DNA from 3 places in the Rhizobium sp. P44RR-XXIV genome. Region 3 is predicted to be linked to each of the others. Evidence: predicted binding sites of a transcription regulator. Region 3 holds the regulator's gene; each other region holds the start of a gene.
The links. Region 3 encodes LexA, which represses DNA repair genes until DNA is damaged. Its sites were predicted from a motif close to TGTTCNNNNTGTGTTCNG; they were not measured.
Positions count from the first base shown of each region.

Region 1: the regulator LexA is predicted to act here: its motif matches at 4,273-4,290, upstream of BSK43_RS07650 (YifB family Mg chelatase-like AAA ATPase).
Region 2: the regulator LexA is predicted to act here: its motif matches at 6,350-6,367, upstream of BSK43_RS03400 (metallopeptidase family protein).

Region 1 is NZ_MPVZ02000025.1:462,151-471,984, forward strand. It holds gene BSK43_RS07630 (cysteine hydrolase family protein) at 1-184, opposite strand, end outside; gene BSK43_RS07635 (LysE family translocator) at 314-931, shown strand; gene cysK (cysteine synthase A) at 1,067-2,035, shown strand; gene BSK43_RS07645 (hypothetical protein) at 2,087-2,554, opposite strand; gene BSK43_RS07650 (YifB family Mg chelatase-like AAA ATPase) at 2,653-4,185, opposite strand; gene BSK43_RS07655 (hypothetical protein) at 4,322-4,723, shown strand; gene gshB (glutathione synthase) at 4,779-5,726, opposite strand; gene BSK43_RS07665 (cupin domain-containing protein) at 5,820-6,326, opposite strand; gene BSK43_RS07670 (endonuclease/exonuclease/phosphatase family protein) at 6,423-7,418, opposite strand; gene BSK43_RS07675 (YraN family protein) at 7,519-7,887, opposite strand; gene rsmI (16S rRNA (cytidine(1402)-2'-O)-methyltransferase) at 7,880-8,788, opposite strand; gene dnaN (DNA polymerase III subunit beta) at 9,041-9,834, shown strand, end outside.
Region 2 is NZ_MPVZ02000023.1:111,931-121,764, forward strand. It holds gene BSK43_RS03380 ((2Fe-2S)-binding protein) at 1-301, opposite strand, end outside; gene bfr (bacterioferritin) at 1-24, opposite strand, end outside; gene BSK43_RS03385 (error-prone DNA polymerase) at 442-3,912, opposite strand; gene BSK43_RS03390 (DNA polymerase Y family protein) at 3,909-5,336, opposite strand; gene BSK43_RS35565 (hypothetical protein) at 5,377-6,327, opposite strand; gene BSK43_RS03400 (metallopeptidase family protein) at 6,604-7,041, shown strand; gene BSK43_RS03405 (DUF1737 domain-containing protein) at 7,107-7,313, opposite strand; partial or broken gene BSK43_RS03410 (CoA ester lyase) at 7,341-8,260, opposite strand; gene BSK43_RS03415 (hypothetical protein) at 8,372-8,602, shown strand; gene leuD (3-isopropylmalate dehydratase small subunit) at 8,800-9,408, shown strand; gene BSK43_RS03425 (sugar phosphate isomerase/epimerase family protein) at 9,601-9,834, shown strand, end outside.
Region 3 is NZ_MPVZ02000028.1:963,731-973,564, forward strand. It holds gene eno (phosphopyruvate hydratase) at 1-869, opposite strand, end outside; gene kdsA (3-deoxy-8-phosphooctulonate synthase) at 1,019-1,858, opposite strand; gene BSK43_RS21830 (VOC family protein) at 1,855-2,742, opposite strand; gene lexA (transcriptional repressor LexA) at 3,138-3,860, shown strand; gene BSK43_RS21840 (ComEC/Rec2 family competence protein) at 3,841-6,300, opposite strand; gene gltA (citrate synthase) at 6,581-7,870, shown strand; gene lpxB (lipid-A-disaccharide synthase) at 7,898-9,082, opposite strand; partial or broken gene BSK43_RS21855 (LpxI family protein) at 9,079-9,834, opposite strand, start outside.

The DNA.
Region 1 (9,834 bases), on a different contig from region 3:
CCGGATTACCGTCGTGCTGGACGATGAAGGCCGGAATGCCGGCAGCGCGTGCCCTGTGTTTCAAGCCCGCCAGCTTGGCGACAACCGCTTCCAGCGCGGCATCGATGGCCGGCTGCCGACCCGGAGCGCCAAGGCCGGTCAGGATGGAATTTTGAAGATCGATCAGTAGCAATGCAGAAGACATGATATCCTTAGGCAAAGCAGTTTCGACGCGCCGTTAACCCCTTGGTAATCTGTTCGCAGCGCCAGCGCAATCGCTTGAAAACGCAAAGGTGGTGCGTTAGAGCAAACACCATCTGAGGAGGAAATTGCCATGACGCTTGCATCCCTGCTCGCCTATTGCGGCGCTCTCTTCATTGCTGCGGCAATTCCCGGCCCTGGCATTACGGCGATCGTGGCGCGTGCGCTTGGCTCCGGCTTTCGCGAGACCTTTTTCATGGGCCTCGGCCTGGTGCTCGGTGACACGATCTACCTGACGGCCGTCATCCTCGGCCTTGCCTTTGTGGCGCAGACCTTCACCGAGGTGTTCATCGTCATCAAGATCGCCGGTGCGCTCTATCTCGGCTATATCGCCTGGAAACTATGGACGGCCGGTTTGCTGGCTGCGGATATCGCGGCAAAGAAATCCAATAGCGCCGGCATGTCTTTTCTCTCGGGCCTGCTGGTGACGCTCGGCAATCCGAAGACCATGCTCTTCTACGTCGCGCTGGTGCCGACGCTGATCGATATCGGCAGCATCGGCCTGCGCGAATATGCGATGTTGCTGGCGGCAACTTTCGTCGTGCTGCTGGTCGTTCTCGTCCCCTATATGCTGCTTGCCTCGCGAGCCCGCACCTTCCTGAAGAAACCGCGAGCCCTGCAGATCTTGAACCGGGTCGCCGCCAGCATCCTCGCGGGCACGGCAGCCTTCATCGCCGCCCGCGCAGCCTGAAAAAATCTTCTCTGAAGAAGCTGGTTGAGAGATTCTTTTCTCACGCGCAGCAAGCGGTGAGGACGCACGCACTCTGGTTTCCGCAAGCATTTGATCCTATTGTCACTCCATAATTCCAATGTAGGGAGAGAACCCATGTCCGACACCCGCAAACCAGGCCGCGGCCGCGTCTATGCCTCGATCACCGAGACCATCGGCGACACGCCGCTCGTGCGTCTCGACAAGCTGGCAAAGGAAAAGGGCGTCAAGGCCAACCTCCTGGCAAAGCTCGAATTCTTCAATCCGATTGCCTCCGTGAAGGACCGTATCGGCGTTGCCATGATCGAGAGCCTGGAAGCTCAGGGCAAGATCGCTCCGGGCAGAACGGTGCTGATCGAGCCGACCTCCGGCAATACCGGCATCGCGCTTGCCTTTGCCGCCGCCGCCAAGGGTTACAAGCTGATCCTCACCATGCCGGAGACCATGTCGATCGAGCGCCGCAAGATGCTGGCGCTGCTCGGCGCCGAACTGGTGCTGACCGAAGGGCCGAAGGGCATGAAGGGCGCGATCGCCAAGGCCGAGGAACTGGCCTCGACGCTGCCGGATGCCATCATCCCGCAGCAGTTCGAGAACCCGGCCAACCCGGAAATCCATCGCAAGACGACGGCTGAGGAAATCTGGAACGACACCGAGGGCAAGGTCGATATCTTCGTCTCCGGCATCGGAACGGGAGGCACGATCACCGGCGTCGGCCAGGTGCTGAAGGCCCGCAAGCCCGACGTGAAGGTCATCGCCGTCGAGCCGACGGATTCCCCGGTTCTTTCCGGCGGCAATCCCGGCCCGCACAAGATCCAGGGCATCGGCGCCGGCTTCGCGCCGAAGATCCTCGACACCCATGTCTATGACGAGGTGATCACCGTCTCCAATGACGAGGCTTTCCAGCAGGCCCGGCTCGTGGCGAAGCTCGAAGGCGTGCCCGTCGGCATCTCTTCCGGTGCGGCGCTGACGGCAGCCATCAAGGTGGGCCAGCGCCCGGAAAACGAAGGCAAGACCATTGTCGTCATCATCCCCTCCTTCGCCGAACGCTACCTGTCGACGGCGCTGTTCGAAGGTCTGGGCGGCTGAAACAGCCAACCATAATTTTGATTGAGAAAGGGGTGCTGCGGCACCCCTGTTTCATTCGGGTAAAGCGATAGCCTCATGGTAGCGCACGCCGTGGCTGGCACTGAAGCCTTTCAGGTCGAACCTGCTCCAGACGGTGCCCCATGGAAACACAAGCCCGCCATCCGTCAACTCGGTCTGGAACATGGCAACCAAAACCTTGCGCACGAATTTGATCTCCTGGTTGATTGCCTGCTGGGTCGGCCAGCCCTCTTCCAGCGTCGCGCCCGGCAAGGAAACGCCCCAATGGGCACTCATCAGCCTGCCATCATGAAAGCATAACGCGATGTCGGCCGGTTGTTGTCCGAAGGACAGGCCATGCAGCTGCAGCCATTCGTAACCATTCTGTAGATCGCGCGATCCACCGACCCACTGAGAGGCGAGCGCTAGTACGCTCGATTTATCCTGGGATGCCGTGAATCGAACAGCGTCACCGATGCAAATGGCCCCGGTTCCTGGATCAATGGACAGTTCTGCATTCATGCGGAGACGACATCTTCCAATTCGATCAGCGATGCAGACGGTCCTATCGCATTCGGTGGCGGGCGTCCAAATCGAGCGCCTTCAGCCGCACCATGAGATCAGGCAGCCGCGGTCAACCGCTCACCGGCGATGCGATAGGAGATGGCTTCCGCCAGATGGATGCGCCCGACGGTCGGCTTGTCGTCGAGATCGGCGAGCGTGCGCGCCACCTTGAGGATGCGGTGATAGCCACGGGCCGAGAACTTCATCTTCTCCGCCGCATCCCGCAACAATTGCAGGCCGGCAGCATCCGGCTCGGCGATGGTTTCGATCATCGAGGTTGAGCAGCGGGCATTGGTGAGAATGCCCTTCATGCCGGCCGTTTCGAAACGCTCGCGCTGCCGCTCCCGGGCGCGGGCGACACGCAGTGCCACATCGGCGCTCCTTTCCGCCGCTGCCGGCCGGATAAGATCGGCGGCGGAAACGGCCGGTACGTCGATGCGGATATCGATGCGATCGAGCAGCGGGCCGGAAATGCGCCCCTGATAATCGCTGACACAACGCGGGCCTCGGGCGCAGGTATGCCCCGGCTCGCCGGCCATGCCGCATCGGCAGGGATTCATCGCCGCGATCAACTGGATGCCGGCGGGGTAGGAAACCCTGTGGTTCGCGCGGGCGATGACGCATTCGCCGGTTTCCAGCGGCTGGCGCAGCGCATCCAGCGCCTGCGGCGAAAACTCCGGCAGTTCGTCAAGAAATAGAATGCCGTGATGGGCAAGCGAGACCTCGCCGGGCCGGGCACGCAGACCGCCGCCAACGAGCGCCGCCATGGTGGCGGAGTGGTGCGGCGCACGGTAGGGCCGTCGATCGGAGAGCTTGCCGCCCGAAAGCTGGCCGGCAACGGAGTGGATCATCGATACTTCGAGCAGCTCCGATGTCGATAGCGGCGGCAATATCGACGGCAGGCGCGAGGCCAGCATCGACTTGCCGGAACCGGGCGGCCCGACGAAGAGCAGATTATGGCCGCCAGCCGCTGCCACTTCCAATGCCCGCTTGGCACTCTCTTGCCCCTTGATATCGGCAAGGTCTGGCAGGTTGGCGGCGGTGGCCCGCACTGCTGGCTCCGGGCGTGACAACACCTGGGTGCCGCGAAAATGGTTGGCGAGAGCGATCAGGCTGCGTGGCGCGAGAATATCGATTTCCTTGCCCGCCCAGGCGGCTTCCGGCCCGCTCTCGAACGGGCAAATCAGCCCCTTGCCCATGGCATTGGCGGCGATGGCAGCCGGTAGGGCGCCCGCAACGGGTGCAATCGTGCCGTCGAGATTGAGTTCGCCGATAACGGTGTAGGAAGACAAGGCGTCAGCCGGGATGGCGCCGAGCGCCGCCATCAGGCCAAGCGCGATCGCAAGATCGAAATGGCTGCCTTCCTTCGGCAGGTCCGCCGGTGCGAGATTGACCGTGACTTTCTTCGGCGGCAGGGCGAGGCCGGAAGCGTGAAGTGCCGCCTGCACCCGCTCTCGACTTTCAGCGACGGCCTTGTCCGGCAGGCCGACGATGTGCATCAGCACCTTGCCGGGCGCGATCATCACCTGAACTTCGACGGGCACGCCTTCGATACCCTGAAACGCAACCGTACTGACGCGCGCCACCATGCCTTGCCCTCGCCCAACTCGCTTGCCGCTATTAATTCTTCACCGCAGACCATGGGTTGCAACGTGGCAGAAAAAATGAAATGAAACAAGAACAATAAAAGAACAAAGGGGCGGTTTTTACAATTGGGGGAAAATTATGAGACTTGCGATATCGCTATCCCTTCTGATGGCCGTCCTTCTCGGCGGCTGCCAGTCCATCGATGGCGGGGATAATCTGGAAAAGGGCATTCCCTATTCGTTGAGCGCCAAGGAAACGGCTGCGGTGGAAAAGGGTTTGCGCGAGCAGCTTCCTTACGAGGGCCTTCTGCTTTTCGGGCCTATGGCGGCTTCCAAGAACAGCAAGGGCCATGTCAGCGTCTGCGGCACGATCACCGCCATGGGTGGCTATGGCGGCGTGGTAAACAAGCGGCCTTACGTCGGCATGATGGTCAACGTGAAGCCGCTTTTCGGCTTCGTGCCGATCGTCATCGCGGATGACAGCTCGACCGAGCAGTCAGCGGTGATCCTGACCTGCCGCCGCATGGGCATAGCGATATAATTCGTGTTGCGGCGAGAGCAAACGACCTCTCACCGATCCCCGGCGAAAACAGCCATCACGCCCGCTTGGATTCGATCGCATCCCAGAGCAGGCTGGCGATGTCGGCACCGCCGAAGCGCTTCACTTCGCGGATGCCGGTCGGCGACGTGACGTTGATCTCGGTCATGTAGTCGCCGATGACATCAATGCCGACGAGAAGGAAGCCGCGGGCCTTCAGAGCCGGGCCGATGCGGGCGCAGATTTCCTGCTCGCGCGCCGTCAGCTCGGTGGCTTCGGCGCGGCCGCCGACATGCATGTTGGAGCGGGCATCATGCTCGGCCGGCACGCGGTTGATCGCGCCAACAGCCTGGCCATCGACGAGGATGATGCGCTTGTCGCCCTTGCGCACGTCAGGCAGGTATTGCTGGGCGATGAAGGGCTCGCGGAAGAGCTGGCCGAACATTTCCAGCAGAGACGAGAGGTTGCGGTCGTCACGCGTCGAATGGAAGACGCCGGCGCCGCCATTGCCATAGAGCGGCTTCAGAATGATATCGCCCATCTCCTCGCGAAAGCGGCGGATCTCGCCGGCATCGCGGGTGATCAGCGTCTTCGGCATCAGATCGGCGAATTCGGTGACGAAGATCTTTTCCGGCGAGTTGCGCACCCAGGCCGGATCGTTGACAACGAGAGTCTTCGGATGGATGCGCTCCAAGAGATGTGTCGAGGTGATATAGGCCATGTCGAAGGGGGGATCCTGGCGCAGCAACACCACATCCATGGTCGAAAGGTCGACACGCTCGGGCTCGCCGAGCTCGAAGTGGTCACCCTTGACATCGCGCAGGATCATCGGCTCGACGGAGGCATAGACCTCGCCGTCGCGCATGCTCAGCCGCTCGGGCGTGTAGTGAAAGAGTTTGTAGCCGCGGTTCTGGGCCTCGAGGCTCATGGCGAAGGTCGAGTCGCCCGCAATGTTGATGCCCCGGACATGGTCCATCTGGACCGCGACATTCTTAATCTTCGCCATAGTCAGCCCTCGCTCGAATTCGCCGACAGATGTAGGTCGGCCCGCCTTCAAACGCAACGGCTATTCAAGGGCTTCAGGCAAAGCTCGCCGCACTCAGGCGGCGAGACCCTGGGTGCCGCCGCCCTGCCTGACGAGATCACGCAGGCGATAGGCCATGGTCAAAGGCTTCGGGAACGGCTTGCGCAAAAAGGCGACCTTGCGCAGATAGCGATCGATGCGCCATGTCGCCCAGGTGCCGCCTGCGAAATAGGCGACATCTCCTGCGGTCAGCGTGCGTTCGACGCCATCTTCCGTGGTGATATGCACCTCGCCTTCGAGGATCATTACCGTTTCGTCCCAGCCGAAATACCAGCGGAACTCGCCTGCTGTGCAATCCCACAGCGCCGTCAGCGCGGCGTCATCCTGTCCGCGAGAATGCTCGGCGATGCGGGCCACAGGTTCACCCGCCAGTATCCACGACGGCTCGATCGGCGATGGCTTCATTTCCATCGCGCCCGCGGCATCGGCGACGAAATTCTTCGATGGCGGCATCGCCACGACAACAGGCACCGCACGCGCGGCAAAGGCCGCCATGCTCGCCAACATCAATTTCAAGACCATGCAATCCCCCAATTCCATGCGCGTCTAAGACTTCTTCGCATGAAAGAGGTAACGGCGAGGTTCAGGAAAAACTTCGCATTTTAACGGTTGCAGCGATCAGGCCGAGAAACCTTCGATTGTGCAAACAATCATGTCGTGATCGGACAGCGGCTTGCCCTCTTCATTGAGGGAGGAAACAAGGTGGCTTTCGCTGATTTTCAGACCACGGCTCAGAAACCAATCGAGCTTCATGGCGCGATCGGGGAAGCGAGTGATCAGGCTCGGGCGTGTGCTCGTCTGATCGAGCGGGCCGCCATGGCATTCGAAGCCACGGCTTTCCGCCATGGCAAACAGCGTGTCGGTCGAGAAATCGCCGCCGGTGTGATTGCCGGTGTTGAGATCGCCGCCGATCAGGATCGGAAGGCCGAGCGCAAAGGCTTCGACGGCATCGATCAGCGCCGCCGTCTGCCGCTCGCGGTATGCAGCAGTTGCGACACTTTCGAGATGGACCGACACGGCAACGAAAGGCCCGGCTTCGGTTTCGACGATAGCGCCGACAGCGCAGCGATCGCCGATACGCGGCTGCTCGTTGCTGTCATTGAACCACACGGCTTCGCCGGGAAGACGGAACAGGAAAGCATCCTTCAAGGCGACCAAGGCCATCAGGGCGTTGCCGTGAAAGCCCTTCTCGTTGAAATCGTCGCGGCAGTAGGAACGCTCGATTTCCGAGCCGAGGCTCAGTTCCAGGAACTCGACGCCATAGGCATAGTTCATGCCGAGTTCGCCGGCGACGACGGCCGTGGGATCACGTTGCTCGGTGCGGGCCATGCCATCATCCATCTCGGAAAGCAGGACCAGCGGCGCTCCTGTTGCCCGCAGCTTTGCCGCAGTCTCCTCAGGGAACAGGCAGCGCTCGAGGTTCCAGGCCGCAACGGTGAAGGGGAAGGACAGGGCCGCGGCCTTGGCTTCAGCACCACCGACCCGCACCGTGTTCATGCAGGCAAGCGATGCCAGGATAGAGGCATGAACGGCAGGAGATTTCTCCAGCGAGATAAAGCTCTTGCGCTCCTCCTGCGAGGGAACGGTGGAGGCGGAAACGGTGCTGCGGATCATGATGAAGCCTGTCGAAACGAGATGGGAAGCGCCGGGGGGATTGCGAGCGCATATCGGCCCGGCAATAGGCTGATTTTGTGACGTTTCTGTAACGCCGGCCTCAAAACGCATCCGGAAAATGCTGCGGCCAACGCCCGGGCAGCATGGCGACGATATCGTAGCGCTGCGACAGACGGGCAAAATCCGGTTGCCGCGCCAGCCACAGGTCGCTGGCGGCGCGGATGCGCTTCTGCGAAGCAAAGGAAACCGCATCGATCGCCTCTTGCGCCCCCCGCCTCGATTTGACCTCGACGAAGACGGCAAGATCCCCCTTGCGGGCAACGATATCGATCTCACCGAGCTTGGTGCGGTGGCGGATGGCCAGGATGCGATAGCCCTTGAGCAGCAGGAAGGCGGCGGCCAGATATTCGGCCACATGGCCACGTCGCCACGCCTTCTGCCGCTTCAGCCTCTCGCCTGTCTCAGCCATGGCGTTCCTTCATGTCGAGCAGTCGCTGATAAAGCTCCTTGCGTGGCAGGCCGGTCAGGCGAGCGGCTTCCGCTGCGGCCTTTGCCGTCGGCATCGTGCCCGCGAGGTCGGCAAGAATGGCGTCGATATCAGCTTCGGCTGTCACGCTTTCGGCCGGCGGCCCGACGAGCCAGACAATCTCACCCTTGACGTTATCGACCTCCCTATAAAAGGCGGCGAGTTCGGCGAGCGTGCCGCGGCGGAATTCCTCGAAGGTCTTGGTGAGCTCCCGGCAGACGGCGGCAGGGCGTTCGGCTCCGAGCACATCGGCGGCGGAGGCAAGCGTAGCGGCGATGCGATGCGGCGATTCAAAGAAAATGAGGGTCGCCGGAATGCCGGCAAGTTCCGCCAGCCGGTCCCGCTTGCCCTTGTCCTTGGCCGGCAGGAAACCGGCAAAGAAGAAGGCGTCGTTGGGAAGGCCAGAGCCGACGAGGGCGGCAAGCGGCGCCGAAGCGCCGGGAATGGGAACGACCTTGTAGCCAGCCTCGATCGCCTGCACCGCCAGCCGATAGCCGGGGTCGGAGACCAACGGCGTGCCGGCATCGGAGACCAGCGCCACCGAACGGCCGCCCTCCAGCGCCTGCAGCAGACGGGGGCCGGCCTCATCGGCATTGTACTCATGATAGGCATAGGGCCTGTTCTGGATACCATAGCGATCAAGCAGGACGCGGGTAACGCGGGTGTCCTCGCAGGCCAGAACGTCGGCGCCTGCCAATGTCTCCAATGCCCTCAGCGTGATATCGCCGAGATTGCCGATGGGGGTGGCCACGAGATAGAGCGCCGGTTCGAGGGGACGGGCCGGAATGTTGCTGTTGTGCAGGCGGAAACTGCGTGTCCCGCCGCCTGATTGGTCTTCGTTCATGCCTGTCCTGAATTCGCTTCGGATTCACAGCCTTTATGGGCGAGGCGCGGGCTGACGACAAGAGCGGTGCAATTCCTGTGGAGCATTGTCGACGAAATGTCGAATTGGCGCTTGGCAATTGGTCCATGCCTCTTGCATTCGGATGGAGAAGTCTGCCAAGTTGCCTGTCCAATCTTTCGGGCCTCGTCCGAAAACATGTCGCTCGGGCGCCTCGGGCTGCCCGGCAAGTCACGGTCGAAAGCGGTAGCATCCATGCGTATTACAATTGAGCGGTCGAACCTCCTGAAGTCGCTGAACCACGTCCATCGCGTGGTCGAGCGTCGCAACACGATCCCGATCCTGTCGAACGTGTTGCTGAAAGCCGATGGCACGAGCCTCGACATGAAGGCGACCGACCTCGATCTCGAAATCACCGAGGCAACGCCCGCCAATGTCGAGCAGGCCGGCGCCACCACCGTTCCCGCGCATCTGCTCTACGACATCGTGCGCAAGCTCTCGGACGGGTCGGAAGTGCTTCTGGCCACCAATCCCGATGGCAGCTCGATGACTGTTGCTTCTGGCCGCTCTAAATTCTCGCTGCAATGCCTGCCGGAATCGGATTTTCCCGATCTGACCGCCGGCAGCTTCAGCCACTCCTTCAAGCTGAAGGCTGCGGATCTGAAGATGCTGATCGACCGCACGCAGTTTGCAATCTCCACCGAGGAGACGCGCTATTACCTCAACGGCATCTTCTTCCACACGATCGAAAGCGACGGCGACCTGAAACTTCGGGCCGTTGCAACCGATGGCCACCGCCTTGCCCGCGCCGATGTCACGGCGCCCTCGGGCTCCGAAGGCATGCCCGGCATCATCATCCCGCGCAAGACGGTTGGCGAGCTGCAGAAGCTGGTGGATTCGCCGGATACGATCGTCACCGTCGAGGTTTCCGATGCGAAGATCCGCCTGACGATCGGCTCCATCGTCATGACGTCGAAGCTGATCGACGGCACCTTCCCCGACTATCAGCGCGTCATACCCACAAATAACGACAAGGAAATGCGGGTCGA
Region 2 (9,834 bases), on a different contig from region 3:
GATGACTTTTTTGTCGCCTTTCAATGTCCGCTCTCCTGTTGTCTTCATGAAATTTTTTCAGGCGGGACATGAAATCAAATATTTCGGCTTCCGTCGAGTGGCGACGGGCATGATAATCTTCGGTTGTCTGTATAATGATATCAACGACATTCGGGAAACAGCCGCAGCAACGGCCGCGCTTTTCCATGGCGTGATAGACCTTGGCGGGGACGATGAGCTGCCAACAGTCCTGATCCAGGAACTCGTTGATGACGTCCCGGATTTCCCTGTCGGTGATGTAATTACAGCTACAAACAAGCATTCTTCGCTCAGTCCGTCAAACATGACATCTGCTGTCCTGTTATCTGCTAAAGAAGACGCTCTTTGTCAAGAAAGAAACGATTCATTTTTATCGACGGGCGAAACGGGCGGCACATCGCTGCCGCCGCGAAGCCCTGGATCTCAATGGAAATTACGACCCCTGGGCATGACATTTGCCGTTTCGGCGATATCGCTGCGTCCTTCCGTCGCTGGGCCGGTATTGCGCGTCAACAGGTCCGGTGAGACCTGCTTCTTCCTCTGCCTGTGATCCATGGTCGGCCGCAGCGCCTCATCCGCCCGGTCGCTGACGCCGAAACGCCGCGCCTCACGTTGCAGGATACCCAGCGCCGAAGTCATGTCCTCGATGTAGTCGACCACCACATGAATGACGCCGCTTTCGCTCTGCAGGCTGCCGCGAATCTTGACCAGCCGCGCGCCCATGACGATGGCGCGATATTTGTCGAATATTTTCGGCCAAACGATCGCATTTGAGACGCCGGTCTCGTCTTCCAGCGTCATGAAGATCACGCCTTTGGCCGAACCGGGCCGCTGGCGCACCAGCACCAGACCCGCGATCGTCACCATCCGTCCATTCGCCACATTGGGCAAATCCCGGTTCTGCACGATGCCGATATTGGCGAAATCGGCGCGCAGAAACGAAACCGGATGCGCCTTCAGGGATAGCGACAGATAGCGATAATCCTCGATGACCTGTTCGCCGGGCAGCATCGCGGGCAGGGTAACGGCCGGCTCTACCTGCAAGTCTGCGTGATTGCCGAGATCGAACAAGGGAAGCTTTTCGGCAGCACTGCCGGCATCGAGCGCCCGCACCGCCCAGAGCGCCTCACGCCGGCTCAAGCCGATGGAGCGGAAGGCATCGGCATCCGCCAGCCGCTCGATTTGCGACTTGGCGAGCCCGGACCGCAGCCAGAGATCGCGCACGGATTGATAGCCATCGCCGCGTCGCACGACCAATTGCTGCATTTCATCCTCAGACAGGCCTTTGACCTGCCGGAAGCCCAGGCGGACAGCGCGGTTCGTCTTGATGTGATCGCGCATCGTCGCATGGCGCGGCTCGACAGCGTTCCTGTCGAAACGCGCTTCCTCCAGAAGGCAATCCCAGTGGGAATGATTGACATCCACCGGCCGCACCTCGACGCCATGCTCGCGCGCATCGCGCACCAGCTGCGCCGGCGCATAGAAGCCCATCGGCTGGGCATTGAGGATCGCCGCACAGAAGACATCGGGATAATAGGTCTTCAGCCACGAAGAGGCATAGACGAGAAGCGCAAAGGACGCCGCATGGCTTTCGGGAAAACCGTATTCGCCGAAACCTTCAATCTGGCTGAAACAGCGCTCGGCAAAGTCTTGAGGGTAACCCTTCGCAACCATGCCTGAAACCATGTCCTGCTTGAATTCGTCCACCTTTCCCGTACGTTTGAACGTCGCCATGGATCGGCGTAGCCGATCGGCCTTGGCGGGCGAAAATCCAGCCGCAGTAATGGCGATCTGCATCGCCTGTTCCTGAAATAGAGGCACTCCCAACGTTCTTTCTAGGACCGCTTTCAATTCCGGACGGTGGTATTCGATCGGTCGATTCTGAAGAACGTCATCCCGTCGTTTGAGATAGGGATGCACCATATTGCCCTGGATGGGACCGGGTCGGACGATCGCCACCTCGATAACCAGATCATAGAATCTGCGGGGTTTAAGACGCGGCAACATGCTCATCTGCGCCCGGCTTTCGATCTGGAAGACGCCGATCGTGTCGGCGCGGCAAATCATGTCATAGACCGGTACGCGGTCGGGATATTCGCCACTCCCGAGATCGGCAAGTTCCTTCTTCACGTCGTAATGCAGCAGCAGCAGGTCGAAGGCCTTGGCAAGGCAGGTCAGCATGCCGAGCGCCAGCACGTCGATCTTCAATATGTTGAGATTGTCGAGATCGTCCTTGTTCCATTCGATCATGTAGCGATCGTCCATCGCCGTATGCATGATCGGCACCACTTCATCCAGCCGATCCCGCGTAATGACGAAGCCACCGACATGCTGCGTCAGATGCCGAGGAAACCCTATCAGCGTAGAGGCATAGGACAGCACGTTATTGGTCGTCTTGTCGGTGAGATCGAGGCCGGCGAGCTTTGCTTCCCGATCAGACAATCCCTCGGTCGACCAGCCCCAGACGCCGCTCGCAAGAGCCGACTGCACATCCTCCGACAGGCCGAAGGCCTTCGCCACTTCACGGCCGGCCGAGCGCGCCCGATAGCTGGTCACCGCCGCCGTCAGCCCCGCATGCTCCTTATAGTAATGCCTGTAGATGAACTGGATAACCTCTTCGCGCTTCTCATGCTCGAAATCGACATCGATATCCGGTGGCTCCTCGCGTTCCGTCGAGATGAAGCGCTCGAACAAGAGGGTCGTGATTTCCGGATTGACTTCGGTAATCCGGAGACAATAACAGACCGTCGAATTGGCGGCAGAACCGCGCCCCTGACACAGGATATTCTGACTGCGGGCATATTCCATGATGCGATGCACCGTCAGGAAATAGGGCTCATATTGCCGCTCTCGAATAAGAACGAGCTCATGATCGATCTGTTTGGCGACCTTTTCGGGGATTCCATTGGGATAGCGCCATCTCGCGCCCTCCCATGTCAGCCGCTTCAGCGTTTCCTCAACGGTTTCGCCATCAACGCTTTCATCGGGATAATTATGCTTCAGCTCATCCAGCGAAAAAGAAAGCCGGCTAAAGAACTTCTGTGTATTGGCGAGGGCCTTCGGATAATCCTTGAAGAGGCGGCTCATCTCGGCAGCATCCTTCAGATAACGTTCGGCATTGGCCGCCAGCTTGAAGCCGGCCTCGGCGATCGGCACATGCTCGCGGATCGAAACGACGATGTCGGCAAGCGGCTTGCGTTCGGTTGCGTGATAAAGCGGCTGGTTGCTGGCGATCAGCCGCACGCCGTTTCGAATCGCAATGATGGAAAGCGTGGCAAAGACCAGCCGATCCCGCCCGTCATAGGCCGGCGACAGGACCATATGAAACTTCCGGCCGAAACGCATCCATAGCCGCTTAAGGCATTGCTCCAGCCTTGCCTGGCCTTCCGTCGTCTCCACGCTGTCAGCATCGGGAACGAGCGCCAGCATCATCTCGTCGCCCCATTCCATGAGGTCAGCCTCTTGGAGTTTGCAGGAGCCTTTTTCAGCCTTGAGATTGCCCGCGCTCAACAGCCGGCAAAGATGTGCCCAGCCTTTGCGGTTCTGCGGATAGGCAAGAATGTCGGGTGTGCCGTCCGAAAAGACCAGGCGGGCGCCGGGCTGGAAAGCGACCGGTTTCAGGAGCGGCTTTTCCGGCTGCCCTTTGGCGCGACGTTCAATGTTTTCCTCAGCAATCCTTTTATATTCCGCCCGGAGAACCTTGGTATGCGCATGCGCCTTGACGACGCCGGCAACCGAATTGCGGTCGGCAATTCCAAATCCGGAAAGCTTCAGGAGGGTGGCCTGCGCCACCATCTCCTCCGGATGCGAGGCGCCTTCGAGAAAGGAAAAGTTCGTTCTCGCGCCGATCTCGAAAAAAGGCGCTGACGCGAGAGGGGTCGGATGCGCGCTCATGCGAAGACCCCATGCATGTACCAATCCGGCGGCGTTGCGGTCTGGCCGTAGAGGCCCTTGCGGAACAGCCAGAAACGGTGGCCTTCCTCGTCCTCGATCTGGAAATAATCGCGGACAGGTTCTTCCTTTTCCTCGACCCACCATTCCGCCGAAAGCCGCTCCGGCCCTTCGGCCCGGCTGACCCGATGCATGACGCGCCGCCAGCGGAACTGCCGGGGAGGGCCGTCAGGCACTTCGGCGGCAACGGTTTCGACCAGTTCCGGCATGCGAAACAGCCGCAACGGCCGTTCGCCCCGGAAAAAGCCGCGGCCGGCATATTCTCTGCCTGTCCGCCGGCGAGCCGCGAGGATTTGCATGGCTGGCACCGGCCGGGCGGCCCGTTCGGGAATATGGCTTTCCCTGAGCTCGAAACCCTGCAGGCAATCCGGCCCCAGCCGTGCTGCAACCCGGTCGACGAAGGCGGCAAGTGACGTGCCCTGTCGGTCCTCCTCGACGAAATCGCCCTGCAGCGCATCGAAGGGCGCGTGCTGCAGCACATTGAGACGGACAATCTCGAAACCATATCCCGCATCGAGATCGTCATGAATGGCGGTGAAGCGCTCGTTAAACAGGCTGGCGATCCGGCCCGGCTCCCGCAGCGGCTGCGATGCCCCGGCGGCGATGCGGAAAACCGCCCCATCCACCCTGAACAGCAAAAGCTCGAAGGAACGGCCGCCGACGCCACGCGCCTCCAAACCCGGCTTCAGCGTTTCGGCAAGCATGTGGGCGAGCTGCAGAATATCGGCTTCCGCCTGCACCGGCTCGGCAAGCCGGCGCTCGGCCGATAATTGCGCCACCGGCCGGCGCGGCGAGATCGGCTCCTCGATGAGGCCGACTGCCTGATCGAGCCGCAACAACACCTGTGCGCCGAAGCGACGGGCAAGCGGCGCCCGTGGCGCCGCCAGGAGATCGCCCGCCTGCTTCAGGCCCATCTTCTGCAAGGCGGCAACGCTCTCCTCGCCAAGCCGCAACGACGCCACCGGCAGCGGCGCCAGCGCCTCCTCCATGGCTTCAGGGGGAACAATGCGACTTTCCTCGAAGCGGGCGACCGCCCAGGAGAGGCCCGGCGCGGAGGAAATCGCGCCGCGGACATCGAGCCCGAGCCGGGAAATCCGGATCAATATATCCTCGAGCAGCGCTTCTTCGCCGCCGAAGAGATGAGCGCAGCCGGTAATATCGAGAAAGAGGCCATCCTTGCCATCGATTGCCACCAGCGGCGTATAGCGGTCACACCAGTCGGCGATCGCCTCCAGCAGCTTGCGATCCGCCGCAAGATCTTCCTCGATGACATCGAGGGTAGGGCAGATCGCCCGAGCTTCGGCCACGCCCTGGCCGCGCTTCAGGCCGATCATCTCCGCCCGCTCGTTGAGCGCGGTCAGCCGCATGGCATTGTTCAGCCTGCCGGCGCAGACGAGTGGTGGCGCTTCAAGCCTGCCTGTCGAACGCCAGGACAGGCCCCAGCGCTTGCGCGCGATCCGGTCGGTTGGCAGATGCGGAAAAGTCAGCGCCAGAATGCGCTGCGTGTTCGCCGGGAAGGGCAGGGTGCTGAGCATCGGAGACAGGGGCAAAGCGGCGGTCATGGGCATTCCACTCCAGGGTTATGGAAAGAGGCGCGGGGTTGCGGCTCTTTTCCAAGGTCAGACGAAAGGCCGGATGACCGATGCTGCCGCCAAGCACCGATCCGTCCGGCAGGGGCCGCGCCTGCGCCGGCGCGGGTTCGACGGAAAAGCGGAAGAGGGCGCTGCTCGCTTCCTCCTCGCCTCCCTGCCGCAATAAAAACAGGGGCCGGCCTGTCGCCTTGGCCCTGAGCGCCAGCCGCCGGCTTTCCGTCAGCCCGAAACGCGCGGGATTGCCGCGCACTTCCAGGATGACGACCGCAAAGGCCGCGCTGGCAAGCGCTGCTTCCGCCAGCCAGAGCGCTTCCTCCAGCTTGCGCGGAGATGCCTGCAGGAAGCCGGCCGGCTCCAGTCCGAAATCCATGATCCCGATGGCATAGGGCAGGCCCGCCTCCATCGCGGCGACCGTATCGCCGATCCAGAGAACCGGGGATATGGCCGCATCTGTGCCGGCGGCTTGCGCATGAAGCCGCGCGGCAAGAGCAAGGGTAAAGCCGCTGGCTACGCCCGCATCACGCAGGCCCAGCGAGCGGATTTCCGTCAATGCATCCAGCGGCACGCCACCCTGCATCGCGTCATCGAGGTCCTCGACCCCGATCGCAAGCAAGGATTGGGCAGCCCCCGCCGAACGGGGTCTTGCCTTCTCCGCCAGCGTCTCATGCGCCGCCGCAGCCAGCGCCGATATCGGCCTGCCTTCCAGTCGGGCAATGGTTTCACGCAGGGCAAAAAGCGTTTCCCCCGCCACGGCGGCCTCGGCCATGACGTTCACTCCAGATCGATAATGTTCCTGTTATGTTCTTATGGATTCCAGAGGTCGGAAAAAGAGTCAACACCAATTTATAAGAAAATATTCCTGTGCACAGAGCCGAATGATTGGAGTCTATTCAACCTGAAATCTGAATCCGCCCTAAAATCAAACAGGTAGACCATGGTGCCGTCCGAAAGCCGCTCAAAGACTTTTCGGCATCATGCCCCAATCCGCTCTCGTAAAAGCTGCGCAAAGTCTCTATATGACCAGCTAAGGAAGGAAGCATTCATGGCTCGCATTGACCAGAGCGAGGATTGGCGGGACCGCCACGCGCCCTCAATCAGCACATTTGAATCTCTGGCTATGGAGGCTTACAGCCACTTGCCGGACGAATTCCGCTCGCTCACCGGCAACCTCATCATCCTCATCGAAGATTTTCCCGATGACGATGTCTTCGAGGATATGGCGCTGGAAACGCCCTTCGACCTGCTCGGCCTTTTCGAGGGCCGCGGCATATCGGAGCGCTTCACCGCCCAGACCGGCGAAATGCCGAACAAGATCCGCCTCTACCGCCGGCCGATCATCGATTACTGGGCTGAAAACGAGGAAACCCTCGGCGATATCATCACCCATGTCCTGATCCACGAGATCGGTCATCATTTCGGCCTGAGCGACGAGGACATGGAACGCATCGAGGCGAGCGCCGAGGAAGCGACGGATCGGTAGTATCGGCCCCGACCGCAGGACGGTCAGGGAAAAACATCAAGCCTTCGATGAGGAATTACGTCCTCTTACTGCTCGGAAAGCTTCATCTCCGGATCGTAATCCTTGCCGGCGACTTCCTTGACGACGGCCTGGCCGCATTCCATCCGGCCGTTCCCGGCATTGAAGGCATAGGTCGGCGAGCCCGAGAGCTCCCAGCCCTTGTTCAGCGCTGCCGATACCTTGTGGCAGAAAGAAGCATCATCGGGGCCGGTGAGGAAGCGGTAGAGTTTCATCAAAGCGTCTTTCGTAAATATAAGCCCTCACCCTGAGCTTGTCGAAGGGCGATGGCGCTGCTCGATCAGGCGAACTTTATGGACGAGTCTTTCCGCCTGGACAAGATGCAGCCGTTCCACCATCGGCCGCCGAGGTTCACGACATTGAGATCGGCGGCACCCGGTTCGGCAAAGGCTGATATGATCGCCTCAGCCTCGGCAACAGCCGCTTCATCCGGACCAAAATGCCGATTGGCGGCCTCGATCTGGCTCGGATGAATCAGCATCTTGCCAGAAAAGCCCATGGCGATACCCTGGGCGCATTCCGCATCGAGCGTGTCCATATCCTTGAAATCGTTGAAAACGCTGTCGATGGCCTCAAGCCCATAGGCACTGACGGCCAACACCACCTGCATCAGCCAGGGCACAAGATAGGCGCGGCCCGACTGCGGCAGCACGCCCGTTTCCTTTCTGAGATCGTTGAGCCCGACGACGAAGCAATCGAGCCTGCTGCCCGCGGTGCGTCCGGCCTCGGCGATCGAAGCGGCATTCAGGATGCCGCGCGGGGTCTCGATCATCGCCCAGATGCGCAGGTTTTCCGGCGCATCGGCTTCCGCGAGCCTGTCACCCACGAGCATCACGTCCTGCGGCTCATCCACCTTGGGCAGCAACACCGCATCCGGCTCCAGCTCCACGACCAGCGCCAGATCCTCGGCGCCGAAATTGGAGGAAAGCGCATTGATGCGGATGATCCGCTCCTTGGCCGATAGCGGAGACGAGGCGAAGAACGCCCGCAAATTCTCCCGCGCCTCGGCCTTCTTTTCCGGCGAAACCGAATCTTCGAGATCGAAGATAACAGCATCGCAATCGAGGCTGGCAAGCTTTTCCAAAGCGCGGCGGTTGATGGCGGGGACGCTTAAGACCGAGCGGCGCAGGCGGGCGGGGCGGGAAGAGGAGGATTGGCTCATAGCGCCGTTTTGCCGCGCTTTTAATCTCCAGGCAAGTCAACAAAAAGCCACGCTCCTCTTGCAGATGAAAAGGAACAGGCCCACATTGCTGTAAGTAGAGAGGTCTCGACCATGCAGAATATCCGTTCCCTGTTCATCGCGCTTGCCGGTATCACCGTGTTTGCAGCCATGGCGCTGTTTACCGTTTCGCTGACGCTTGCCGTCGGTGGTATCCTCACTGTGCTTATGGCAGCCCGTGCGATTTCGCTTCGCATGAAGCCGGCACCGGTGCGCGCCAAGACGAACAGCCAGCGCGAAATGCGCATCTGGAACGACGGTCGCGGCACGATCATCGATCTCTGACGTCGAATACAGGGCAGCGGCAGCCTGTTTGCAGGCTGCCGAACGCATTTGCCTCGATCTGGACCTATGTCTGATGGGCAGGCTGCGACCAAAGATCCGCGTTTTAGAGCATTTCCAAGATTCTCCTTCATTTCGGGCCGGATTTGCTCTATTGGCAGGATAATTCGTGCTTTAGACGAGAATGAAGGCAGGACCCCATGGACAAGTTCGTGAAGTTGACCGGTGTCGCGGCACCCCTCCCGGTCGTCAATGTCGATACCGACATGATCATCCCGAAGGATTATTTGAAGACCATCAAGCGCACCGGTCTCGGCAAGGGCCTGTTTGCTGAAGCCCGCTACCATGAAGATGGTTCGCTGAACCAGGATTTCGTGCTGAACAAGCCGGCCTATCAGAATGCCAAGATCCTCGTCGCCGGCGACAATTTCGGCTGTGGTTCCTCGCGCGAGCACGCGCCTTGGGCGCTCCTCGACTTCGGCATCCGCTGCGTCATATCCACAAGCTTCGCCGACATCTTCTACAACAACTGCTTCAAGAACGGCATCCTGCCGATCAAGGTCAGCCAGGAAGATCTCGACAAGCTGATGGACGACGCCTCGCGCGGCTCCAACGCTATCCTGACGATCGATCTGGAAAACCTCGAAATCACCGGCCCGGACGGCGGTTCGCTCAAGTTCGAACTCGACGAATTCAAGCGCCATTGCCTGCTGAACGGCCTCGACGATATCGGCCTGACGCTGGAGAAATCCTCCGCGATCGACACTTACGAAAAGTCGAACGCCGCGTCGCGCCCTTGGGCCGCCTGATCGGTTTCATCATAACTGTCACGTTTCAAAGCCGGGCTTAACAGCCCGGCTTTTTGTTTTAAGCATTTGGAAAGGCCCTCCTTTTCTGCGTGTTGTAATATGATCGACAAGAAGGGGGTCCATATAAGCCTGCCGAGGCCATTGCGGCCTCTCCTCCCGTCTTAATTCCTCTCCACGCAATGGAGCCCATCCATGACATCCCTTCCTATTGTCGGCGCCGCCATGACGCTTGACGACGTCGAAACCCATCGCAACTGGCTGCTCGAAAAGCCGCGCGATCTGGAACTGCAGAGCTTCGTCGAAGCCGAAGTTTTGAACGGCGACTGGCAGCCGCTGGCCGAGCGCGCCCGCAAGCTGCTCGATGGCCATCAGGGCCGCCTCGGCATTCACGGCCCGTTCTGGGGCTTCGTCATCGCCTCGCAGGAC
Region 3 (9,834 bases):
TCTTCAGCCATGCCGTCTTCGATCGAGACGATCGGGTACTTGGCGGCGAGTTCTGCGAGGTATTCAGCCATCGCGCCGGATTCCAGCGTGCGGCCTTCGCCTTCCAGCACGTACTTGCCGTCCTTGAAGAACTCGGTCGAGGCGCAATCGAGGCCAAGCGCAATTTCTTCGCCAGGCTTGTAGCCAGCCTTTTCGATCGACTTCATGATGAAATCGAGGGCAGCAGGAGCGCTCGACAGGCCCGGTGCAAAGCCGCCTTCGTCACCGACATTGGTGTTGTGGCCCTGGGAGGCCAGTTCCTTCTTGAGGACGTGGAAAACTTCCGAGCCCATGCGCACGGCATCGCGGAACGTTTCGGCGCCGATTGGCAGGATCATGAATTCCTGGAAATCGATCGGGTTGTCGGCATGAGCGCCGCCGTTGATGATGTTCATCATCGGAACCGGCAGCAAGCGGGCATGAGCGCCGCCGACATAACGGTAGAGCGGCAGGTTGGCGCTCTGGGCTGCGGCCTTGGCGACGGCGAGCGATACGCCGAGGATGGCGTTGGCGCCAATGCGGGACTTGTTCGGCGTACCGTCAAGCTCGATCATGATGTCGTCGAGCTGGATCTGGTTTTCAGCGTCCATGCCGCCGATCGCGTCGAAGATTTCCGAATTGACGGCCTCGACAGCCTTCTCAACACCCTTGCCATGGTAGCGCGTGCCGCCATCGCGAAGCTCGACGGCTTCGTGCGCACCGGTAGACGCACCCGACGGAACCGCCGCGCGGCCCATGCTGCCGTCTTCGAGGTAGACATCGACTTCGACGGTGGGATTGCCACGGCTGTCGAGAATCTCGCGGGCGATAATGTCGGTGATTGCGGTCATGATAGCTTCCTGCTCGCTGGTTTATAAATCGATTGAAATGGTCTTAATCGAAGACGCGGAAATTACAATGCCGCTCCGCCTCCCGATTTGACACTCCTTCAGGCCCCGTAACGCAAAATCATGTCAGCCTGTTGAATGCCTGTGATTTCTCAGGCCTTGGTGATGGCGTCGAAGGCCAGAAGCTTCTCCAGAAGCCGCGGCATATCCTTCAGATAGACCATATTCGGGCCGTCCGAGGGCGCATTGTCCGGATCTTCGTGCGTCTCGACGAAGACGCCGGCAACGCCAACGGCAACTGCGGCGCGCGCCAGCGTCTCTACGAATCGGCGATCGCCGCCAGTCGAGCCGCCCTGCCCACCCGGCTGCTGCACGGAGTGGGTCGCATCGAAAATGACGGGCGCACCCATCGCCGCCATGATGGGCAGCGAGCGCATGTCCGAGACCAGCGTGTTGTAACCGAAGGAGGCGCCACGCTCGCAGAGGAGGATATTCGGGTTGCCGCTTTCATTCAGCTTGGCAAGGACGTTCTTCATGTCCCAGGGCGCCAAGAACTGGCCCTTCTTGACGTTGACGACGCGGCCGGTCTTGGCGGCGGCGACCAGCAGGTCGGTCTGGCGCGAAAGGAAGGCCGGGATCTGCAGGATATCAACCGTCTTGGCGACAACGGCGCATTGTTCCTCGGTGTGAATATCGGTCAGCACCGGAAAGCCATATTCCTTCTTGAGATCGGCAAAAATTTCCAATCCCTTCTCGATGCCGATACCGCGCTTGCCGGAGAGCGAGGTGCGGTTCGCCTTGTCATAGGAGGATTTATAGACAAGGCCGATGCCGAGCTTGTCGCAGAGTTCCTTCAGCACGCCGGCCACCATGAAGGCATGCTCGCGGCTCTCCATCTGGCAGGGGCCGGCGATCAGCGACAGCTTGGCAGTGTTGGAAAACAGAACCTTGGACGCTCCCTCGCCGACGATCACTTCCGAATTCGTGCTCATGCTATCTCCTCAAAGGCGAAAAGAGCGCCCGCTGCGGGCGCCAGCCTTGCCAATATACGGTTGTTCTTACGCGTGTAGGTGACGCCGTTAGCAGCGAAATGCGACGATGTCACGGAAAGATCGCGTGTTTTGAAAAGGATTGCGCGGGCTCGAAGCCCCGGATCGTCCTTGCCGACCCGCAAATCGTAAAACGCCTCCATGCCTTCCGGCGTCAGGAGATCGATGTCGGCATTGGCAGCCCGGATTGTCAGTCCGAAGGAATGCTCGGATATCCTGGGGTCACCTATGATCTCCTCGAAAAACGAGCGGTACGCGGCGGGTTTGGTCGTCGATATCGCCACCCGCGCAATGCCGGTGACAGCATTTTCATGGCGCTCCAGCACGCTGCGATCGGCGGGCAACGGATTGATGCGCTGGCAGCAGAAGGCCAGGAAATCGGGCGCACGCAGATCGGCGGCAAAGGCAAGACGAAAGCCCGCCTGGGTTTCCGTGCCATCCGGCATCCTCATCGGCCGCGAAAAATCCAGCATCCGTCCGGCGGAGATCATGCCGGCCTTGAAACGTTCGTCATCAGCGACAGCGTCATCCGTGCCGAAAACCACGCCGGAGAACCCGTCTTCACCTATCCGAAACCGATAGGCCTGATCACGAGCGACGAAGACATTGCCGTCCTCGATGCTCTTTTCACACTGCTCCAGAGATGTGACCCCGAGGGGCTCCAGATAGGTCTTGTCGGCAAAGAAGACGCATGCGTTCTCGGTGCCAAAGGGATGGCGCGCATCCGGAGCCACCGTAAAGCCAAGCCTGCCAAGGCGTTCACGCGCCGATGCGATATTGACCGTCGGCAGCACAAGATGATCCAGCGGATGCGGCAACGAAGTCATGGCGTCTCCGATTTTCTGCTGCGGCAGGTTTGCGCCGATCCACGGTCCAATTCAAGGCCGAAGCAGCATAGCGATGATACTGGACAATGACTGATTCTCGACAGCAGCCGAACCTTCTCGGTACAAGCTAGATTTCAGCCATGCTTCAGATAGGTGACTTAAACTTAAAACCACTCCGTCTGCGCATCCAGCGGCGTTTTCCCATATTTATCGTTATGTTAGCACCGATATAACCACTCGCCGTCGCGCCACGATCCATTCGATAATTTTAAATATCTAACTGACAGGGCAAGGCTTTACCGAAATTTAAGTACTTGCGGAACACATATGGAACATATAGTGTCCGTTCTGGATTTGTTTCACGACGTTTCTCTTGATTCTGGGGTTCCAAGACGATGTTGACGCGCAAGCAGCAGGAACTGCTTCTCTTCATTCACGAACGGATGAAGGAGTCCGGCGTTCCACCATCTTTCGATGAAATGAAGGACGCATTGGATCTTGCATCCAAGTCCGGCATTCACCGTTTGATCACGGCTTTGGAAGAGCGAGGCTTCATCCGTCGCCTGCCGAATCGGGCGAGAGCGCTCGAAGTCATCAAGCTGCCGGATGCCTACAATCCCAGCCTGCAGCCGCGCCGCGGCTTTTCACCGAGCGTCATCGAAGGCAGTCTTGGCAAGCCACAGCCGGTCGCGCCGCCTGCTCCCCCAAAGGTGGCCAATGACGACCAGAACAGTTCGGTGTCGGTGCCCGTCATGGGCCGCATCGCAGCCGGCGTTCCGATTTCGGCCATTCAGAACAATACCCATGAAATAACCGTTCCCGCCGATATGCTCGGCTCGGGCGAACATTATGCCTTGGAAGTGCGGGGCGATTCGATGATCGATGCCGGCATTTTTGACGGCGATACCGTCATCATCCGCAATTCAACGACTGCCAATCCCGGTGACATTGTTGTCGCCCTTGTGGATGACGAAGAAGCAACGTTGAAGCGGTTTCGCCGCAAGGGCGCTTCCATCGCTCTAGAAGCCGCCAATCCGGCATATGAAACACGCATATTCGGGCCGGATCGCGTCAAGGTCCAGGGCAAGCTTGTCGGCCTCATTCGCCGCTATCATTGACTGGTGACGCAGAACGGATTGGCACACCATAGGTTCCGGTGCGCCAATCATAGGTTCGGTGCCGCATCCATGGGCGCTGCGGATTGTCGAACGCTGTGGAGATGATAGGCGTGTCCGAGTCGAAATTCATTTCGACCGAGCCGGTTCGCCTCAATGTAGCGCCGGTGAAAAGCATTGCTCCGGAGCGGCAGCGATCGAGGCGCAGTTTTATCGGCGTGATGACGATATTTGCGGTATCGCAAGCAGGCGGTAGATAGGCTGCGTCCTCGATGGTGACAAGCATCGCGCCGTTTTCAAGCATTGCGACACACCATGCACCCTTCTGGCATGCAAAGCTTCCCTGCATCGTCTGATCGAGCGCTTCCTCCATTGCCTTGCGCACTGCGTTTTGTTCCTCCGTGCTTAACCGCCGGCGGCGATCTGCTTTGCTGACATGAGGGAGCCGGCTGTCGGTCGGAAGAACGGTTGGCGGTTGGTGTTCTGCTGCCACCAGCGCCTTCTGCCATTGCTCGAAGATAAAAGCCTGCGGTCTTTCGCGGTTCGTTGCCAAGATGTCGTCCTGTCGCAACGCGACCAGAGCGCCATCTTCGGAAATCATCAGATCCGGCTTCGGCACGCCGGAATTGAATGTTGCTGCACCGATCGCTGAGAGCAACAACAGCAGCCCGACATGGCGCAGGCGGGTCCGCAGCATGGTCATGATAAGGAAGCCGGCTATGAAAGTTGGCATGAGCCAGCCCGCTTGACGGCCAAAGGTGATATCGCCTCCCCAGCCCGCCACGGTCTTCGCGATCAGGATGACCAGTTCCAGTCCCTCACCGGTGACTTTCCAGAATGGCGCATCAAGGCCAAGCGGCATCAGCAACATGGCCATCATGCCGAACGGCATGACAATGAACGAGACGATCGGCATGGCGGCGAGATTTGCAGCAAGCCCGTATGTCGCCAGTCGGTGAAAATGCTCGATCGAGAAAATCGCCGTCGAAGCACCGCCGACGAAGGATGTTGACAACACGCCGCCGAAAAAACGAGAGACGAAGAGCAGCGGGCTGAGGAACCTGGAGCGCGAAAATATGCTTTCGCGATGCTGCCGCCGCTTCCAGAGCGTGTAGCCCGACACCAGCGCCAGCGTCGCGGCATAGGACATCTGGAAGCTCGGCCCCAGCACTTGCGATGGAGACAGAATGAGGATCACGATTGCCGAAAGCGCTACATTTCGCAGGCTGATCGATGGCCGGTCGAAGAGCACGGCAACCAGCATGATCGCCATCATGATGAAGGCGCGCTCTGCAGACACGCCGAAACCGGAAATGAGGTAATAGGCTGTCACGGTGAGCAGCGCACCGAACGCAGCCACTTTCTTGGTTGGCCAAGCCTGCGCGACACCTGGAAACAGGCTGAAGAGATAACGCAGGCCGATATAGAAGATGCCCGCCGATAGCGCCATGTTCAAGCCTGAAATGGCGATGATATGCGTCAGGCCTGCGGTTCGCAGCGCCTCGGTCGTTTCATCTGAAATCGCTCGTCTCTCATCGGTGACAAGTGCGGCTGCAAACGCACCGGTGTCGCCTGGCAAGGTTCTCCTGATCCTGTCACCTATGCTGTTACGCAGGCCGGCGAGCCAGATATCCGCCTGATCGAGCAACGACTCTTTTGTGACATCACCATCTGGAGACAATAATTCCGGGGTGCCGTAGGCGAAGCCGTTCGCGCCAATTCCATTGAAATAGGAGCTGAATGCGAAATCGTTGAGGCGCGGCAAGGCCGGGCCTGCCGGCGGCGTTAGCCGCGCCCTGCCCTGAATCCGATCACCCAGGTTGAATGGCTCTGCCTGTTTTCGGACGAAGATAGTGACGCGTTCCGGCGCTCTTCGAATGGCCGGCTTTTCCGTTCCATCGACTTTGACGACATATCTCCAACGGCCGTTGTCATAGGATTCACGCCTTTCGACCCGACCAGTAACGGTTGTCGTCACTGCCGAATCGAGCATCACTGTCGATGCCCGCCAGCTTTCCCATTGCGCCAGAGCCACGCCCAGACTCGCCAGCATGCCGGCAAAGAGGACATGTCGGAACAGACGGCCCGCATCACGCTTAAACAGAAAGGCGCCCGTCAAAAGCAGCAGTGCCACCAGGACCGCTTGCGAAGGCGGATCGCTATCGACCTTGAACCAAAATATCGAGCCCAGCCCCATATAGATTGGTGCGAACAGGATGGCGCGACCATGCGCCGCTTCCTCTTCGATCAGCCTTCCTATGGCAGCTCGGCCATGACCGAGGGCCAGGTAGAGCTGTGCGAACAGGCGCGCCTGATCTTGCGTTCGTTGACGTCGTCCAGTCTTCGCACGAGGGGCGAATGAGGCAATAGCGTGGCGATGCTGCGAAGGCAGAACAAGGTCCCGGCCATCTTCCTGCTGTTCCGGTGCCTCTAAATTAGGCATTGAGCGCCTGCCCCACGCAAAACTACAGCTTTCGCGCGATTTTTGCCGTCACCATCAGGTGATTTCAACCGAAATCGACAAATCTGTCACCGATTTGCGCTATTTACCGGAACGGCGCGATCAAACAGGCTACCGCAGTGCCCAAAAGTTGATACTGCAATGCACAATTCGGCATTAGGATAACTTGGCATTAGGCTCTGGATCATATAGCTAGTCGTTAGTCGCTTAACCTTTTGGCGCTTTTTATGGCGTCAATCCCGCCAAATCTTGGAGGATCAGCATGACGGAACAAAGCGCGAAACTAACTTGGGGTGAGAAGACGGTGGATCTGCCGGTCAAAACCGGAACCATCGGCCCGAGTGTCATTGATATTGGTGCCCTTTATAAGAACACCTCCACTTTCACCTACGATCCCGGCTTCACCTCGACGGCGTCTTGCGAGTCGAGCATCACCTATATTGATGGCGACGAAGGCGTTCTGCTGCACCGCGGCTATCCGATCGATCAGCTGGCCGAACACGGCGATTTTCTCGAAGTTTGCTATCTGCTTCTTTACGGCGAATTGCCGACGGCAGCACAGAAGAAGGACTTCGACCATCGCGTCGTGCACCACACCATGGTGCATGAGCAGATGTCGCGCTTCTTCACCGGCTTCCGCCGCGATGCGCATCCGATGGCCGTCATGTGCGGCTGCGTTGGCGCGCTGTCGGCCTTCTATCACGACTCGACCGACATCACCGATCCGCATCAGCGCATGGTCGCGAGTCTTCGCATGATCGCGAAGATGCCGACGCTTGCCGCAATGGCCTACAAGTATCATATCGGCCAGCCCTTCGTTTATCCGAAGAACGATCTCGACTACGCATCGAACTTTCTGCGCATGTGTTTCGCGGTTCCCTGCGAAGAATATGTGGTCAATCCGGTGCTCGCACGCGCCATGGACCGCATCTTCATCCTGCATGCGGACCATGAGCAGAATGCGTCGACCTCGACGGTCCGTCTCGCCGGCTCTTCAGGTGCCAATCCGTTTGCCTGTATCGCTGCCGGCATTGCCTGCCTCTGGGGCCCAGCTCATGGCGGCGCCAACGAAGCAGCGCTCAACATGCTCAGCGAAATCGGCTCCGTTGATCGTATTCCGGAATACATTGCCCGCGCCAAGGACAAGAACGATCCGTTCCGCCTGATGGGCTTCGGCCATCGCGTCTACAAGAACTACGACCCGCGCGCCAAGATCATGCAGAAGACGGCGCACGAAGTTCTCGGCGAACTCGGCATCAAGGACGATCCGCTGCTGGATATCGCGATCGAGCTGGAGCGCATCGCGCTTACCGATGAATATTTCATCGAGAAGAAGCTCTATCCGAACGTCGACTTCTATTCCGGCATTACGCTGAAGGCTCTGGGCTTCCCCACGACCATGTTCACCGTGCTGTTCGCTCTCGCCCGTACCGTCGGCTGGATCGCTCAGTGGAACGAGATGATCGAGGATCCGCATCAGCGTATCGGCCGTCCGCGCCAGCTCTACACCGGCGCACCGCTGCGCGAATATGTTCCGGTCTCCAAGCGCTAAGCTTCGGCATTGAAAACAAAAAACCGGTCAGAAATGACCGGTTTTTTTATGGGACAAAACGTCCAGAATGATCGCCGCAGCCTTGTCGCCCGGCGGCTCCTCTGTCTGCATCCGTTGCCAGACCAGATCGTAGCCCGCGAGCATCGCCGCGCGCTCGCGCGTATCATTCGACAGGCGCTCCATGTACCGCGCCAAAAGGCCGGGACGCAGGACGTCGTTGATAAGTTCCGGCACGACTGCGTAGTCGGCAATCAGGTTCGGCAGGGCGGCCGACCACACCTTGATGCGCGACATCACGAATCTCGCCAGCCACTCCGTCTTGTAGGTCGAAACCACCGGAACGCTGGCCAGGCCCAGTTCCAGAATCACCGTGCCCGATGCGGCCATGGCGGCATCCGCCTGCGCGAAGGCCTGCCATTTTGCACGCTGACCGACAAGGATTTCCGGTTTGACGGTCCAGCTTTCCAGGAGCGAGCGCACGAGAGCTTCCTGCTTCGGGACTGTCGGAAGTAGGAAGCGAACCGCATTATTTCGCCGACTAAGTTCTTCGGTAGCCCGCTCAAAGACTGGAAGGAGCTGGCGGATTTCGGAACCGCGCGACCCCGGGAGAAGGAGAACAGTCATCGGGGCGTCGGCGGCGACGGCACTGCGCAAAGCACGCTGTTGGCGCGTCTCCAGCAGGTTGGCATCCACGGTCAGGCGATGGCCAACATAGGTGGTCGCCGGACCGCCGAGGCGCTGCATCGCTTCCGGCTCGAATGGCAGAACCGCCAGCACATGATCGACATAGGCAAGCATCTTTTGCGCCCGATACTCCTTCCACGCCCAGACGCTGGGGCAGACGTAGTTGACAATCGGAACGGTGGGCAATGCCTTGCGCACCCTCTTGGCGACGCGATGCGTGAAATCCGGGCTGTCGATGATAAGAAGCACGTCGGGCTTGGCGGCGATAATGGCATCGGCCGTCTGGCGAATGCGAGCGAGCAACTTCGGCAGTTGCTTGATCACCTGGATGAAACCCATGATCGAGAGCTCGGAATAATCGAACAGCGAATGCAGCCCCTGAGCTTCCAGCGCCTCGCCGCCGACGCCAACCAATTCCACGGGGCCTTCACAGCGCCGCTTCAACGCCGCAACGAGATCGCCGCCCAACAGATCGCCAGAGACTTCGCCGGCGACGACGGCGAGCTTCAGTGGTGTCACACCGCTCACATGAAGCCCTCCGCGCTTAATCCGCGGTCGATACCGCAAACGAAAATGCCTGCCTCGTCCGCCGCTGCAATCACCGCTTCACGCTCGAGAACCAGCGCCCTGCCCGCCTCCACTGCGACGCCGGCAAGCCCTGCCTTTTTGGCATTCAGCACGGTGGAAACGCCGATGGACGGCAGATCGGCACGCACATCCTGCTGCGGTTTGCAGAGCTTGACCAGCACGCCGCGACGGCGCTGCGATATACGCCCTTCAGCGCGCAAGCCGCCACACGCTCGATCATTCTGTCCGTGCCCTCGGCACCTTCCAGCGCAACGACACGGCCGCCGACACTGACCGCGCCCTGGCCGACATCCAGCAACCCCAGCGCATCGGCAGCCTTGGCGCCCTGGACGATATCGCGCAGATCCTCCGCGGATGGTGTGTGACGGCCGAGCGGCCCGGTAGTTGCCAACAGATCGGGCGCGATTTCGTGCGCGCCGACGACGCGGACGCCACCGGCCTCGATCAAACGGATGACCATTTGCAGCACGGCATTGTCGCCACCAGAAAGAAGTGTGCGAATGGTTAGGGGCAATTCCTTGATCACCCGCCAAGTCGGGTGGATCTCGCGCCAGGGCGGACGGCGGGCAACGCCGCCGGACATCACGACCCGGTCAACGCCATAGCGGCGAAAAGTTGCTTCCAGGCCGGCAAAATTGCCAACGCCGAGATTGGCGTGATCGAAAGCGGACCAATCTCGTCCGCTTCATCGT